DNA from 2 places in the Planococcus alpniumensis genome. Region 1 is predicted to be linked to the other one. Evidence: riboswitches for the same ligand, from Rfam matches in the RefSeq annotation. Region 1 holds a riboswitch; the other holds the start of a gene.

Evidence for each region. A riboswitch is a leader RNA that binds a small molecule or an ion and turns the genes downstream of it on or off. The one in region 1 is predicted to bind S-adenosylmethionine.
Region 2: linked by a shared signal. The riboswitch ahead of G3255_RS12255 (methionine biosynthesis PLP-dependent protein) and the one ahead of G3255_RS14545 (methionine ABC transporter ATP-binding protein) in region 1 are both predicted to bind S-adenosylmethionine.

What each region holds. Positions count from the first base shown of each region.
Region 1 is NZ_JAAMTH010000001.1:2,878,257-2,886,442, forward strand. Features, by position in the region: gene metX (homoserine O-acetyltransferase MetX) at 1-523, opposite strand, end outside; gene G3255_RS14540 (O-acetylhomoserine aminocarboxypropyltransferase/cysteine synthase family protein) at 536-1,825, opposite strand; SAM riboswitch class I at 1,925-2,039, opposite strand; SAM riboswitch class I at 2,227-2,339, shown strand; gene G3255_RS14545 (methionine ABC transporter ATP-binding protein) at 2,472-3,503, shown strand; gene G3255_RS14550 (methionine ABC transporter permease) at 3,493-4,143, shown strand; gene G3255_RS14555 (MetQ/NlpA family ABC transporter substrate-binding protein) at 4,229-5,062, shown strand; gene G3255_RS14560 (M20 family metallopeptidase) at 5,127-6,332, shown strand; gene G3255_RS14565 (IS3 family transposase) at 6,377-6,598, opposite strand; gene G3255_RS14570 (IS3 family transposase) at 6,614-7,240, opposite strand; gene G3255_RS14575 (helix-turn-helix domain-containing protein) at 7,204-7,761, opposite strand.
Region 2 is NZ_JAAMTH010000001.1:2,389,964-2,398,149, forward strand. Features, by position in the region: gene arsA (arsenical pump-driving ATPase) at 1-826, opposite strand, end outside; gene arsD (arsenite efflux transporter metallochaperone ArsD) at 839-1,198, opposite strand; gene arsC (arsenate reductase (thioredoxin)) at 1,464-1,883, opposite strand; gene G3255_RS12225 (ArsR/SmtB family transcription factor) at 1,964-2,314, opposite strand; gene G3255_RS12230 (cation diffusion facilitator family transporter) at 2,495-3,439, opposite strand; gene G3255_RS12235 (STAS domain-containing protein) at 3,586-4,347, opposite strand; gene G3255_RS12240 (cobalamin B12-binding domain-containing protein) at 4,325-4,975, opposite strand; gene G3255_RS12245 (hypothetical protein) at 4,980-5,348, opposite strand; gene G3255_RS12250 (antibiotic biosynthesis monooxygenase family protein) at 5,345-5,650, opposite strand; SAM riboswitch class I at 5,848-5,947, shown strand; gene G3255_RS12255 (methionine biosynthesis PLP-dependent protein) at 6,024-7,148, shown strand; gene G3255_RS12260 (aminotransferase class I/II-fold pyridoxal phosphate-dependent enzyme) at 7,141-8,186, shown strand, end outside.

The sequences.
Region 1 (8,186 bases):
CGATATGATTGAACGCCACACCATAATCTCCGTAATATGGCGTTACGGCGAGTGTAATCGCCGTATCCAGAAACTCAGGGTACAGGCTTGCCCATTCCAAGGTTTTCATACCGCCGAGAGAACCGCCGATCACCGCTGCCAAATGGTTGATGCCTAGCAGCTCCAGAGCTTTCCGCTCCGCTCTCACCATATCCCGGATGGTCAGTTCAGGAAATGACGCGCGGTAAGGTTCACCGGTTTCCGGGTTGATCGAAAGCGGGCCGGTCGAACCGCTGCAGCCGCCGAGTACATTGAACGTGATGACTTGGAACTGCCCGGTATCCACCGCTTTTCCTGGGCCGATCAGCCCTGACCACCAGCCCGGTTGATCTGCAGTTCCCACTGCATATTGATCGCCCGTCAGCGCGTGGCAAACCAGAATCGCCGGCGCAGAACTTTCTCCGACGCGTTCATACGCCAATTCCACTTCGCGCAATAGTTGACCTGATTCAAGTTTTAGCTGGCCGATGGATACTGTCGTCATCCGATTCCCTCCTTACGCGTTCTCGAGTACTGCCGCTTGGATCGCTTGCTCCAAATCAGCGATTAAATCTTCGTGGTTTTCCAATCCTACAGACAACCGGATCAACTCTTCCGTTACGCCGCTGTTTTTCAACTCTTCTGCTGTCAATTGCTGGTGTGTTGTTGACGCCGGGTGGATAATCAATGATTTGGCATCGCCGACATTCGCCACGTGCGACCATAAATTAACGCCATCGATCACTTTGCGGCCGGCTTCCCGTCCGCCTTTGATGCCGAAGTTGACGATCGAACCATAGCTGTCTTTCAAGTATTTATCAGCAAGTGTCTTGGATGGATGTCCTTCCAATCCGAGGTAATTGACCCACTCGACTTGCGGATGGTCTTTCAAATATTCCGCGACCTTCTGTGCGTTCGTCGCGTGGCGTGGAATCCGCAGATGCAAAGTTTCAAGTCCCTGAAGCAGTGCGTGGGCGCTGTCCGCACTGAGCGATGGACCGAAATCGCGCAACAGCTGGACGCGTAATTTCGTCGCGAATGCCGCTTCCGGTACATCGATTCCGAAACGGATGCCGTGATAGGATTCATCCGGCTCCGTATAATTCGGGAAGCGCGGATTGTCCCAGTTGAAGCGTCCGGCATCGACCGCTACGCCGCCGATTGTCGTTCCGTGCCCGCCGATCCATTTCGTGGCTGAATGGATGACTACATCTGCACCAAATTCGATCGGGTTGCTGACGAAAGGCGACGCGAAGGTATTATCGATCAAAAGCGGTACGCCATTTTCGTGTGCGATATTAGCTACCCGCTCGACGTCGAACACGTTCAAACTTGGATTTCCGATAATTTCACCGAACAAGGCTTTCGTCTTGTCCGTAATCGCTGCACGGAAATTTTCAGGGTCCGTGGCATCGACGAATTTTACGTTAATGCCATAGCGCGGCAATGTGTTGGCGAATAGATTATAGGTTCCTCCATATAAATTGCTGTCGGCAACAATTTCGTCTCCCGCTTCAGCTATATTCAATACTGAGAATGCAATGGCTGCCATTCCTGATGATAAAGCTACTGCAGCAGTGCCGCCTTCAAGAAGTGCGACGCGCTGTTCGAACACATCGACTGTCGGGTTCATGATACGCGAGTAGATATTGCCCGCTTCTTTCAGGCCGAATAGGTTTTGTGCGTGTTCGGTATCTTTGAATACATAAGAAGTCGTTTTATGGACCGGTACGCCGCGAGCGCCTGTCACTGGATCCGGCTCTTGGCCGCCGTGTAATAGAAGAGTTTCTGGTTTGAAGTTTGTCATTGTCAATTCCTCCTGTTTTTGTAATAGTTTTTCGGTTTGAGGAGGACACAAAAAGACCCTCTTCAGAAAGAAGAGGGCCGTTATATACGGATTTGCCTCCTCTTATCTTTCAGCGACGCAAATGCGCGCTGTAGGATTTAGCACCTTTCCAGACATGAGCCTGTTGGTTGCCGGGCATCGTAGGGCCTATTCCCTCCGCCTCTCGTGATAAGAGTATTCAGTTATTTTTTTGCTTGTGGAAAAGTATAGAGGACAGCCCTGGCTAAAGTCAAGGATATTTTTCTAAAAATTTTAACTACTATAAGTAGCTCATCTACCGAAAAAAAATTACGTGAAAGCTGTTGACTTTTTCGCTATTTCAAAATAGAGTAGGAATCACGAATTGAATAGCTTACATCACTTTCTTATCCAGAGAAACCGAGGGACAGGCCCTATGACGTTTCGGCAGCAGATTCGCAAACCAGCGAAAACTGTGCTAATTCCTGCAAATGCTCTAGCATTTGGAAGATGAGAATGAGATGGTTTCATATTTTGAAGCCCTCTTTTTTCTTGCGCATAAGAAAAAAGAGGGCTTTTTGTTGTTATTTCAAGAAAGTGTTCGTTCGCACTCATTCGAATCGTTATTTGCAGCCACAGGAGGGACACCATGATTCAATTTGAAGCAGTCAAGAAAACTTATGTATCCGGCAAGCAGCAAGTCCATGCGCTCAATGGCATTGACTTGACCGTCGAAACCGGAGAAATTTACGGCGTCATCGGGTTCAGCGGCGCAGGAAAAAGCTCGTTGATCCGCACGGTGAATTTGCTCGAGCGCCCATCAACAGGACGCGTGCTCATCCACGGAGAAGATATTTCCACTTTAAGCGCACGCAAAATCCGCGATACAAGAAAAGACATCGGCATGATCTTCCAGCATTTCAATTTGCTGAACTCGAAAACAGTGCATCATAATATCGCGATGCCGCTACTCCTGGCAAAGACTCCGAAAGCGGAAGTCGACCGGAAAGTGGCGGAACTATTGGAATTTGTCGGGCTTGCCGACCAAGCGAAAAAATACCCGGATCAATTGTCCGGCGGGCAAAAGCAGCGAATTGGCATTGCGCGGGCACTCGCCACAAACCCGTCCATACTGCTATGCGATGAAGCAACGTCAGCGCTCGACCCGCAGACGACTCAGTCCATACTGGATCTGCTGCGCCGCATCAATCAAGAATACAATATCACCATCTTGCTCATTACACACGAAATGGGCGTCATCCGGGAAATCTGCGACAAAGTAGCCGTGCTTGAAGAAGGACGCGTCATTGAGCAAGGCAGCGTGTTTGAAGTGTTCACCAATCCTCAGCACGCGACGACAAAGCGTTTCGTCCGTTCTGTCATGAACGATGAATTGCCGGATTCGTTGCTTGAGCAGATTCGCCACAACGACGGCACACGGCCGATTTACCGTGTGCAGTTTACCGGGAATTCAGTCGGGCAGCCATTCATGTCGAGGGTGTCACGTGAATTCCAGCTCGATTTGAATGTGCTGTTCGGTAACATTACAGAACTCCAAGGCATTCCATACGGCAACTTGATTGTCGAGTTCGACGGCGCACTCGTAGAAATCGACCGGGCACTCGCCTCAATCCGAAACGACAATATCCAAGTAGAGGAGGTGCAGCAACATGCAGGTTGATCAATCGCAAATTTTAGAAGCTTTATGGGAGACCCTTTACATGACGGGTGCATCATTCGTTTTCTCGCTCTTCATCGGCTTGCCGCTTGGCATCTTGCTGGTCGTCACGAGAAAGGGCCATCTGCTTGAAAATGAAGCTGTATTTAACGTATTGAACATCGTCATCAATATCTTCCGTTCGATTCCATTCATCATCTTAATGGTCGCCATCATTCCATTGACGCGCGTCATTGTCGGCACATCGATCGGCACGGCCGCAGCCATCGTTCCATTGGTGTTTTACGCAGGGCCGTATATCGCCCGCCTCATCGAAAACTCATTGCTTGAAGTCGATAAAGGCGTCATCGAAGCAGCTCAGGCGATGGGCGCTTCTCCCGGCCAGATTATTTTCCGCTTCCTTATCCCGGAAGCGCTCAGCTCGCTTGTCCTGGCATTGACCATCGCTATCGTCGGCCTGATCGGCGCATCCGCCATGGCTGGCGCGATTGGAGGCGGCGGACTCGGCGACTTGGCCATCACTTACGGCTATCAGCGCTTCGACACATTGGTCATGCTCTTGACTGTCGCGATTCTGGTCGTCCTTGTGCAGGGCGTCCAATCGCTCGGCAACCTCATGTCCCGCAGAGTACGCCGGAGCTAAGTCCTTTTATTCACATCAATTAAATTCAATCAAGCGATTTATTCATCAGCACAATCACTCAAAAAAACCATTGGAGGATTTCATCATGAAAAAAATTACAGCTCTTTTAGCAACAGCAGGCATCGCCGCGCTTCTCGGCGCATGTGGAGACGATAGCTCAGCAGGCGAAACCACGAAAGTAACACTTGGCATCAGTGGATCGGACACGACGATTTGGGATTATGTCGGCGACAAAGCCGCTAAAGAAGGCATCGAACTCGACATCATCACCTTCTCGGATTATGTGGCCCCGAACTTGGCACTTGCTGAAGGCGAACTCGACTTGAACGCCTTCCAGACCATCTCGTATTTCGATGAATTTGTCGAAGAGCACAATGTCGACATCGTACCGATCGGCTCTACCGTCATTGCGCCGATGGGCTTGTATTCCGACAAATACGAATCCATCGAAGAACTTCCCGAAGGCGCCCAAATCGCTATGCCGAATGAAGCGACCAACATGGGCCGCGCACTCCTCTTGCTCGATGAATCCGGGCTCATCACTTTATCCGATGACGCCGGATTGACCGGAACAGCAGAAGACATTATCGACAACCCGAAAAACATTGAAGTCGTCCCGATGACTTCCGCCCATACGCCGCGCGCTATGGCTGACGTGGCTGCTTCCATCGTCAACAACGGCATCGCAGTGGATGCAGGATTGAACCCGACAGAAGACCCGATTGCCCGTGAAAGCGATACGGCAAAACCTTATATCAACCTGATAGCCGCACAAGCTGGCGAAGAAGATAACGAAGCGTATCAGCGCATCGTCGAATTGTACCAAGAAGAAGACACAGCTGAATTTGTCATCGAACACACAGAAGGCGCTCAAATCCCGACTTTCGTTTCGGTTGAAGAATTAGTTGATTACCAATAAGAAGACAGTCACTCTGCAGTTGCACGCCGTTAAAAATGAAATTCCATTCGAGGGGGACAATCACATGACCATCATTAGCGAAGCACGCGAGACGATTACGGAATCGATCGACAAGAACCGTGCTCAATATTTACGCATCAGCCATGCCATCCATGAAAACCCGGAAATCGGCAACGAAGAAGTGTTCGCGAGCGGCCTCTTGACTGGATTACTCGAAGAAGCCGGATTCCAGGTAGAAGACGGTGTCGCTGGCCACCACACCGCTTTTTACGCAGTTCGCGACAGCCACAAGCCCGGACCGACTGTCGCTTTTCTTGCTGAATACGACGCCTTGCCGGGCATCGGCCATGCGTGCGGACACAATATTATCGGCACGACCAGTGTCGCAGCAGCCATTGCGCTCAGTAAAACATTGGAATTGACTGGCGGGCGCGTCGTCGTCCTCGGCACCCCTGCCGAAGAAGGCGGACCGAATGGCAGTGCGAAAGGAAGTTTCGTCAAACACGGCCTGCTTGAAAAAATCGATGCCGCATTGATGCTTCACCCATCCGGAAACTCGGCTGTTACAGGACCTTCGCTTGCTGTCGACCCGCTGAGTTTTCATTTCTACGGCAAGCCTGCTCATGCTGCCGGGTCTCCCGAAAAGGGCATCAATGCTCTCGATGCCGTGCTGCAATTGTTTAACGGCATCAATGCCCTTCGCCAACAATTGCCGGATGATGCACGGGTACATGGCATCATCACGCACGGGGGCGACGCGCCGAATATCATCCCGGAATACGCTTCTGCCCGCTTCTACATCCGCGGCGATTCTTGGAAAAAAACAGCCGAGACGGCGAAAAAAGTGCGTGCCATCGCTGAAGGCGCTGCCCTGGCGACAGGCGCCCGTGTCGAAATCGAACGTTTCCAGAATGAAGTGAAAGATCTTGTCGTCACGCCTGAGCTAGATGAAATCCTTAAAGCCGAACTTGAAACACTGGGCGACAACGTAGCCGACTCACGTATTTCCGGGCTCGGTTCGACCGATGCCGGCAATATCAGCTATGAAGTGCCGACTGCCCACGGCTATATCAAAATCGGCCCTGAAAGCCTCATTGCCCATACCGAACAATTCCGGGAAGCCGCCCGTTCAAAAGCAGGCGACGAAGCCTTGATCAAAGGCGCAAAAGCATTGGCGCAAACAGGTTATCGTTTGCTGACTGAACACGCATTACTGGCGCAAGTCAAACAAGCCCATATCCGCTCACTCGCCGCCAAACAACAAGATTAAAAACCAGCGCCCCTGGTAGTGACCCCTTAAAGTTAGAGTTTAGTTCATGCAGCTAATTGGCTGGCATGTGCTCGGTATTTCACCGGGCTCATGCCGGCCAATTTTTGTTTAATGCGTTCATTGTTGTAGTAATCGATATAGTGTTCAATCCGCTGTTTTAACTCTTCATACGAAACCAACGTTTCTCCGTAATACATCTCTTGCTTTAGGAGACCAAAGAAATTTTCCATGGCCGCATTGTCGGCACAGGTCCCTTTTCGGGACATGCTCTGGAAGATGCGTTATTTTTTTAACGCTTTCACCCAGGCAACGTGCTGGTAATGCCACCCTTGATCGGAATGGAGGGTGGTCCGGTAAACCGCTTGTTCCTGAATCACTGGCAGGGCTTGGTTAAGTGATTCCATCACGAATTCCAGCGTCGGTCGTTTGGCCATACTGAACCCAATGACTTCGCCGTTATAGAGATCCATCACTGGACTTAAATAAAGTTTTTGTTCGCCCGTACATTTGAACTCGGTGACATCTGTTGTCAGTTTCTGCAGGGCATACGGTGTGGAAAACCTGCGGTTCATCCGGTTTTTAGCGAGGGTTCCGACTTTCCCCTTATACGACTTGTAGCGGGATTTCCGGACGAATTTCACGCAGTTCAATCCCAAGTCTCGCATGAGACGCTGGACTTTCTTATGGTTGATGTCGTATCGCTGTGCTCGCAATTCCAGATGAATCCGCCGGTATCCGTAACGGCCTTGGTGTTTCTCGAAGAGCGTCCGGATCACTGCTTTCCACTCCCGGTCCGGGTCTTCACAATCAAATCGCTGGCGATGGTAATGGTAGGTCGCTTCTGGAAGATCGACGATGTTCAGCACATCCGTTAATCGGAACCCTTCTTCGTGGAGTTCGAACGCCAGCCCTGCTTGTGCTTTTCGAGGAAGGCATCCGGATTCTCCTGGAAAGCTTTTAACTTTTTTAAATACGCTACTTCCAAACGAAGGAGCTCATTCTCCCGTTCCAATTGCGCTTCCCGAGACAGGGGCTTTTCGTTCTTGATCGGTTTTGGTTTTTTTGACATGGAGGGCCGTCCTTTCGCTCGTGCTTCCAGGCCTTTTACCCCTTTCGCCAGAACTCGACGGTTCCAATTCACAATGAGTGAAGGATTGTTCATCTTGAAATGGATCGCTGTGTCTTGGTAAGAAGCACCTGTTTGTTTCATAAAGTGTAATACATCCACTTTGAATTGAACAGAATACACTTGTTTTGTCTGCTTTCTCCGCAAGGCTTTAAGGCCAAACTCTTGATACGCCCGAACCCAGCGCATAATCGGAGAGGGATCTGGCAAGCCGTATTTGAGGGCTAAGCGTCTATACCCCAGCTTTCCTTCTGCGTATTCCTTCACTAGCTTCAACTTAAATTCTTCGCTATATTTCGCCATATAAAAACACCCCAAAAGTTAGATTTGAACTCTAACTTTTGGGGTGCACTACCCCCTGCGCTGGTTTTTAAAAAGTGTGGAAGAAGTCTGTAATCTACAACGAATCAAAAAGGCGATCAACTTTTCTACAATAGAAAATCAATGGATTATCTTAGTATTTGGAGAAGAGTTCGCTCGTAAGCCCTTCTGCTCAATAATGCTGCGCATTACTTCGCAAAGATAAGGTCTCCCGTAGATCGACCTTATCTTTCCAGTGGAGCAGCGTAAGCGACGAGACGACCGAGACCCCGCAAGGAATGAATGGGCGAAGCTTGGCTGAGCACATTCATTTGCGATGCTCGAACGCAGTGAGAGTTGAGCAACGTTTTCAGTGACGAGGAGGCTCGATTCCCGCCCCACGGAAAGCGAGCGATAAGCTTCGGAAA
Region 2 (8,186 bases), 490 kb from region 1:
CCATCACTTGCTTCAACGCTTCAGGTGTCTGTTCAATCGCTTCACGTTGCCGCTTGTAGAATGCCGTAGAGACCGCGTCTTCCGGCTGATGCGTCTGAAGAAGCCCATTGACGATGAGCAATTGGTTTTTGATGCCGATTTCTTTTAATTCAAATGATGCGCGGTCCGCCTCGAGCAAGGAGGAATTGTCAGGGCGCGCCACTAAGATCAAAGTCGTTTTATTGCCATCGGACAGCGAATCGACCGCCTTCTTATACAGCTCCTTTTTGCCTTCAAGCCCAGCGAGCGGGCCGAGACATGATGCGCCGTGCGTGCTGTCTTCCAAAAAGCCGCTCCACGCCGTCGGCAATTGCAACAGGCGCAGCGTATGGCCGGTCGGTGCCGTATCGAACAGCACATGGTCGTACTGCGCTAAAATCGCTTCATCTGCCAGCAAATGCGAAAACTCATTGAACGCCGCGATTTCGACCGTGCAAGCTCCGGATAATTGCTCTTCCATCGTCGCGAGCACCGCATCCGGCAATTTGCCGCGGTATGGGCCGACGACGCTTTCTTTATAAGCTTTGGCCGCTTGTTCCGGATCGATATTGCAGGCGGACAAATTGGCAACAGACGGAATGGCTTTCGGGTCGTTCGTTAGTTGGACTTCTAGCACGTCTTGCAGATTAGAAGCAGGATCGGTGCTGACGAGCAATACCTTCTTGCCCTGATCAGCTAAGGCGACAGCTGTTGCACACGCAGTCGAAGTTTTCCCGACACCGCCTTTACCGGTGAAAAACAGAAACGGAGTGACGGCCATTTGATTCGGATTGAACAATGAATACATAGGAACGCTCCTTTAGTTGTTGATGTTCAGTGACACGCGCACGCGTGGCTTTTCCTGCAATTCGGACGGTGCGGCCTCGAACCACTCTGCCAATTCTTCTGTTGTCGGGTATTCGGCAATTTTTACGACTTCTCCGTTAACCAGCACAACCGGCAACGCATCCGGACCTTTTTCGACCAGCACTTGATTGACTTGTCTATTGTCCACAAACGCACCCGGATCATCCGTCAAATTATGGCGTGAAATCGCAAATCCTTTTTTCTCGAGTGAATACACAGCCGACGCAATGCGCGTCAGTTCCGGATCCACAGTGGGGCCGCAAACACCCGTCGAACAACACATCGCCGGATCGAAAATTTCTACCTTTTTCATATTCAGCTCTCCTTCAACCTGTGTAGTTTGGTTCTATTAAATAAGACTAGAGTCATCGTACATATGCTTACTCTATTCAAAAATTCGAACAGCTAGATTTGAAAGATTTAACATTCTAATATTGGAGATGAAGCAGAAGGCCATGACTCCTGGGGGATCGCCGGGCAGCCGATATCGCGACGTCCTGTCGCATCGCCTGCATGCCCCACATCCTGTGGCCCTAAAGCAAGGCCTGGAGCGCAATCTCCCCCTCGCGAAACTTCACTTACTCACCAGTTGCAGCGAAATGGCGGATGCGCGCTTCGATATCATCGCGTACCGATTGGAACACTTTCCATTTCTCTTCTTCGGTACCTTGCGCTTTCGCTGGATCCGTAAAGCCCCAGTGGTCGCGTTTTACGTGAGGCGGCGTCATCGGACATTTATCTGCTGCGTCGCCGCAAAGTGTCACCACAAAATCCGCATTGTTTAAAATTTCGGTATCGATGACATCGGATGTTTGATTCGAAATATCGATATTCACTTCATTCATCGCTTTTACCGCGTTCGGGTTCAAGCCATGTGCTTCGATTCCGGCACTCAATACTTGCCACTCGTCGCCTAAAATTTCTTTCCCCCAGCCTTCCGCCATCTGGCTGCGGCATGAATTGCCTGTGCATAAAAAGTACAATGTTTTTTTCGTCATATTGATTAACTCCCTTGTTCCATGAATGGTTTTTAGTATCTCTATGTTTATTCAACGTGATGCCTTTTCCGTATCGACAATTACTCACAACGAATGCGTAATCCCTGCTCCACCAATCTCTCGATGCGCTCATCCTGGCTCGGAATGAATGCCAAGACTTGCATGAGCATATCGTATAATTCACTGTCCTGGTTCAATGAATAGAAAATCCATTGCCCCTTGCGTTTTTCCTTCACTAAACCGAGATCGCGAAGCTTGCGCAAGTGCTGGCTGATCGCCGACTGGCTGACGTTAAAGATTTCCACGAATTCACAGACGCAGCAATCGTTTTTTTCGAGCAATTTGACCATCGACAATCTCGTCTTGTCGCCTAATAGCTTCAGCACCATGCTCGCCTTGTCGATTTCTATTTCGCGCGCTTTTACTTCCATCGGATGATTCCCCCCGCTTCTAAACTTAGGTCTGGTTAAATACTGTTATGCCAAATACAGCATATCAGCATATGCTTATATGTTCAAGCAGTGGTCTGGATGATAAAACATATACAACACGTATTTTTTATAGAAAAAAGGAGCGGCATGTTCCCGCTCCTTACTGGTCGATTCTTTTCTTCATTGATGATGATGCCCTTCCGCCCCAGGTTCATCTTGCCCTTGGCAGCGAATCGAGTCGTCGTGGGGGTGGTCTTCGGTTTCCAATTGCACGGTGACATGACCGATTTTGAGCTCCAACAACGCTTGTTCAATGTCCCTGAGCACTTGTTGACTGCCTTTTAACGAGATATCTTCATTGATGACCACATGTCCCGACATGGCATTTTTTCCGCTGGTGATGCTCCACACATGAAGGTCATGGATGCTTTTCACGGCCGGCAGCGCTTCGATTGTCTGCGCTACTTGTTCCAAGTCGACATTTTTTGGCGTGCCTTCCATCAAAACATGGATCGCTTCTTTCGTCACGCGCCAACCGCTGATCAAAACGAGGATGGCGACGACTACACTCGCCAATGGGTCTGCCCACGCCCATCCGAAGAAAATGATCAAAAGGGCTGCCGTGATTGCACCGACCGACCCGAGCAAATCACTTAAGACATGCATAAAAGCGGCACGGAGGTTCAAGTTTTCTTTCGTATCGCCCCCGCGCATCAAAATCCACGCGACGAGGATATTGACGAGCAAGCCGATGACCGCAATGGCCAGCATCCCAGAAGTCGCAATTTCCGGTGGATCGGAAATCCGGTGGTAGGCTTCATAGAAAATATAAAGCGAAATCAATACGAGCGTTACTCCATTAAAGACTGCCGCTAAAATTTCAAAACGTTTATAGCCGTAAGTCTTCGTCTGGTCGGCCGCTTTTTCTCCGATGGAAAAGGCCAGGTAGCCGACGCCGAGCGAAATGGAGTCGCTCAGCATATGTCCCGCATCCGCGAGCAGCGCAAGGCTGTTCGTCAAGTATCCGCCAATCGCCTCGACCACCATATAACTGGTGATGATCAAAAAGGCGATCAATAATGTTTTTTTATTGCGGCTATGTGAATGATCATGTGATGATTCCATCGCCAACACCTCCGCTGCAGCTTCTTATAATTCTCTTCTCTATCTGTATTCCCGAAATATCGCCAAATATCCTATGGAAAACGAAACAAATATCCAGTCACTAGTCTTCCTAACCATAAAAAAACCGGCTCCCATGGCCGGTTTCATCAATGATTTTCTGAGGCTGTTGTCAGGACGGATTCCAGTGATGCTTCAAAACGCAAATTCATTTCCCGTTTCAACAGATGCAATTTTTGGGCATGCTCTGGTTTCACCCCGGTAATGACCGCATCAATCCCCATGACGCCTAAGGTCTGCACGAGTGATTCCAGGTAACTGACACCCTCTTGCGCCACCGTCCCCATCGCTGTCAAATCGACAACAACTGTTTCAGCTGCGTATTCGTAGATTCGCGTCACAATATGCGGGCGGATCGCTTCAACTTTTTTGGCATCCAAATTGCCGAACAACGGAATGAGCACATAGCCTGCCCCGATTGCGATGCATGGTGCGGAGAGTTCGCGAACTTTCTCCAGCAGCGCATCCGATCGTTCTTTTTCCTTGAGCAATTCATAATCCGTTTCTTTCAGGCGCCCCCGCAAGCGAATTAATTGCGCTGTGATCGCAGCCATTTGTTCATCTTTCGGCACCAGTACCAGATTTAGCGAAAAATCGCTGTCCCAACGGTAATAGACGTCTGCCAAGAAAAAGCCGGCCGCTGTGATGAAATTCAATTCGACAGGTTTTTTGCTGCCGCGGGTTTTTAAAAGCCGTTCCGCTTTGGAGCGGCTGCCTTCATCGAGCAAGTCAAAAAATCTCACTGGATTTCCAAAGAGCTGTTCTGCCTCTTGGGAATAGTCGACGACCGTAAAGCTATTGTTCAATTGAAAAGCCGGAAGCGGCCATTCAGCCAGTGGAGAGCGTGTCATCGTTCGACCCCTTTCCTGTGCGGATCCATTCGCGGAGCGCACCGAGTTCCCGGACGACGACCGCTCCTTTTATATGCAAATCCGCAAAGCTCGACAAGGTGACGGCCCTGCCGCCAATGAGGACAGCAGGCTTGGATTCCACTTGTGCAAATGCTTCTGCGTAGGTTTTCAAAACCGGCAAGCGGTGTGCGAGTGCGCCCGACAATGCAACAACATCCGGCTGCCAGTCACGAGTCGATTGGAGTGCTGAATCGAGCGGCAAATTCGGCCCCATATAACGGACTTCGTATCCCTCTTCGCGGAACATCGCAGCGACCATCTTGAGCCCGATATAATGCTCTTCGCCTTCCGGGCCAAAAATCATCGCCTTATTTCGTCCCTCTTTATTTTTATTGCGCAGTTCCGTAGCGGATAAGACAAAATCACAAACGGCGGTTGCCAAATGCTCTTCTGCAACTGAAATCTCATTTTGTTCCCATAATTCCCCGATGCGGTACATCGCCGGCGTCAAAAGTTCGCCGTAAAGCTGTTCATGCGAATGGCTTTCCAGGAAATCCTGGACATATTTCAAAGCTTCCTCTTCCTGTCCTTGCAGGAAAAGATCCGAAAGCTGTGTTGACTCGTTCATTTGATCAGCCCCTTTTATGTGGAGGGAGCTCCAATAACCGGACTGCGCGATCGAGGCAGCCCCGCATGAAATCTCCTTGCGTTGTTTCAGTATAGCGCGGCACAATTTCGATAAGCCGTTGAAAATTATCGATGATGAGCGCAGTTTCGACATTGCGGCTCACGAGCACCGTCTCGAGCCAGATGGCATAATCAAGAAAGGATTGTTCACTCTGCAGCTCCCAGGCCGTTTCAAGGTAATCCAAGTGGTGATGATTGTCTTTGACCGTGTGGGCATAGCCCCGATCTCCGAAACGTTCCCATAAGTTCGGGTACGCTTCGTAAATGCCGTCTGCCGTGACTTCCGCGATTTGCTGTTTTTGCTCCTGGTTCATTCGGCCACCACTTCGTATTGATGGACTTTCGGGACAATGCCCGCGAGTTCCTGATCAGGATAGTTCTTCTCCAAATCATGGATCTCCTTGAACTCCTGGCTCTTGACCCAATTCATATATGCCTGTTTGGATTGCCATTCCAAGTGGACGGTCAATTCATGGCGCTTTTTCGTGTTTTGGATCAGCCGGAATGAAGTGAAGCCTTCCGCCCGGTCAACACGGCGCGATCGTTTTTGATATATTTCAATGACGTCTTGTATTTTGTCTTCCGGTACAATGACGGTCGATGTGACGATGTACATAATTCAGAACCCCTTTGCAACTGACTTTGTATAAGCTGGGCAGGATAAAAGTATACCTCAGCATACCATTTCAGCTTCCGAAATAAAAGCGAGCGCATTTAGGGCATTTACAAGAGTATTTTCAATATTCCGCTTGTGTTTCGAAAGTAATTACCGTATGATGGAAAACATCAACCAACCACAACTATATAAAATGATTCTTATCGAGAGAGATGGAGGGATTTGGCCCTGTGAAGTCTCAGCAACCGGACATTGTCACGGTGCTAATTCCAATAGGTGCAGCCTAGTAGATGAGAAGATAGCATATACGGCAGGGGCTTTCTTCTTAACACAGAAGAAAGCCCCTGCTTTTTGATTTGAAAGGATGAGGATCATGACACAACATAGCTTAGAAACACGCCTGGTACAACTCGGCAACCGCAGCGACCAACGCACAGGAGCGGTTAATCCACCGATTTACCTTTCGACTGCCTACGAACATGAAGGCCTTGGCAAATCCACAGGCTATGATTACACGCGGACGAAAAATCCGACACGCCAGCTTCTTGAAGAGGGAATCGCAAACTTAGAAGGCGGCGACGCAGGCTTTGCGTGCAGCTCTGGAATGGCCGCGATCCAACTGGTCCTCTCCTTGTTCCGCCCGAACGATGAAATTTTGCTTCCTGAAGATATTTACGGCGGCACGTATCGTCTGCTGGAACAATATAAAGAAAAATACCATATCCGTCCCGTATACGATCCCTTCGTCGATCCGAAAACGGCCGAAGCGAAAATCACTGACAACACAAAAGCGATTTTCATTGAAACCCCGACCAACCCGTTGATGCAGGAAATCGATCTGGGATTGTACGCACAACTGGCAAAACGCCACGATCTATTGCTGATTGTCGACAATACCTTTTTGACGCCTTTCCTGCAGCAGCCGCTCACAATCGGCGCTGATATCGTACTCCATAGCGCGACCAAATACATCGGTGGCCATAACGATGTGCTTGCTGGGCTAGTCGCCGCAAAAGGCGAGGATTTATGCGAGCAGCTTTTCAACGCCCATAACTCAGCCGGCGCAGTGCTGTCACCGCTCGATTCCTGGCTGTTGATCCGCGGCTTGAAAACCTTGCCGCTGCGCATGCGCCAACACGAAGCGAACGCTAAAGAACTCGCCCGCTTCCTTGAAACTCAAGAGACCGTGACAGACGTACTATACCCTGGAAAAGGCGGCATGCTGTCGTTCCGCCTGCGCGAAGAACAATGGGTCGGAAAATTCCTCGAGAGCCTGTCGCTCATCACATTCGCCGAGAGCCTCGGTGGTGTGGAAAGTTTCATCACGTATCCTGCGACGCAGACCCATGCCGATATGCCGATTGCAGAACGGACGGCACGAGGCGTCTGTAACCGCCTGCTCCGCTTCTCTGTAGGCGTCGAGCAGGCAGAAGATTTGATCGCTGATTTGTCACAAGCCCTGGCCAAACTGGAAAAGGAGGTCGTTTCCCATGAGTGAACGACGCGAGACGAAATTGATCCATTCAGCAGGCATTGATCCATTAACAGGCGCAGTCAATGTGCCGATCTATTTATCATCGACTTTCCACCAAGAAAGCATCGATTCGTTCGGTCCGTTCGATTATAGCCGCTCCGGCAATCCGACGCGCAAATCACTTGAAGAAACGATCGCCAAACTTGAAGGCGGCGCGCGGGGCTTGGCCTTTTCTTCCGGCATGGCAGCCATCTCATCGGCCTTTATGCTATTGAAAGCCGGCGACCATGTACTGGTCTCAGAAGATGTTTACGGCGGCACTTATCGCTTCATTACGGAGGTGCTGGAAAAATTCAAAGTCGATTATACATTCGTCGATATGACCGACCTCGGCGAAGTGGCCGCAGCGTTCCAGCCGAACACGAAAGTAGTTTACATCGAAACGCCTTCCAATCCCGTCATGAAAATTACCGATATTGAAATGGCTGCGAAACTGGCGAAAGCAAACGACGCCATGACATTCGTCGACAATACCTTCATGACGCCGCTTTACCAAAATCCGCTTGAACTCGGCGCGGATATTGTGCTCCACAGCGCGACGAAGTTCCTCTCCGGCCATAGCGATATCACAGCTGGCCTTGCGGTGACAAAAGATGCTGGCCTCGGCGAACAATTGGCATTTATCCAAAACACATTCGGATCTGTGCTCGGCGCACAGGATTCCTATACATTGATCCAAGGCATCAAAACGCTCGGCGCCCGCACAAAACAATCCGGCGAGACGACCGCACGCATTGCCGAGTATCTGCATAGGCACCCGCTTGTCGAAGAAGTCTATTATCCCGGCTTCTCGTTTCATCCCGGAAACCCTATCCATAAGCGTCAGGCTAGCCACGCAGGTTGTGTGCTGTCATTCCGCCTGGCGGATAAGGACGCCGCCCGCATTCTCGTAGATGCTTTGGAAATTCCTGTGTTCGCCGTCAGCCTCGGTGCGGTCGAATCGATCCTGTCCTATCCGGCCACGATGTCCCATGCCGCCATGCCACCCGCTGAACGTGAAAA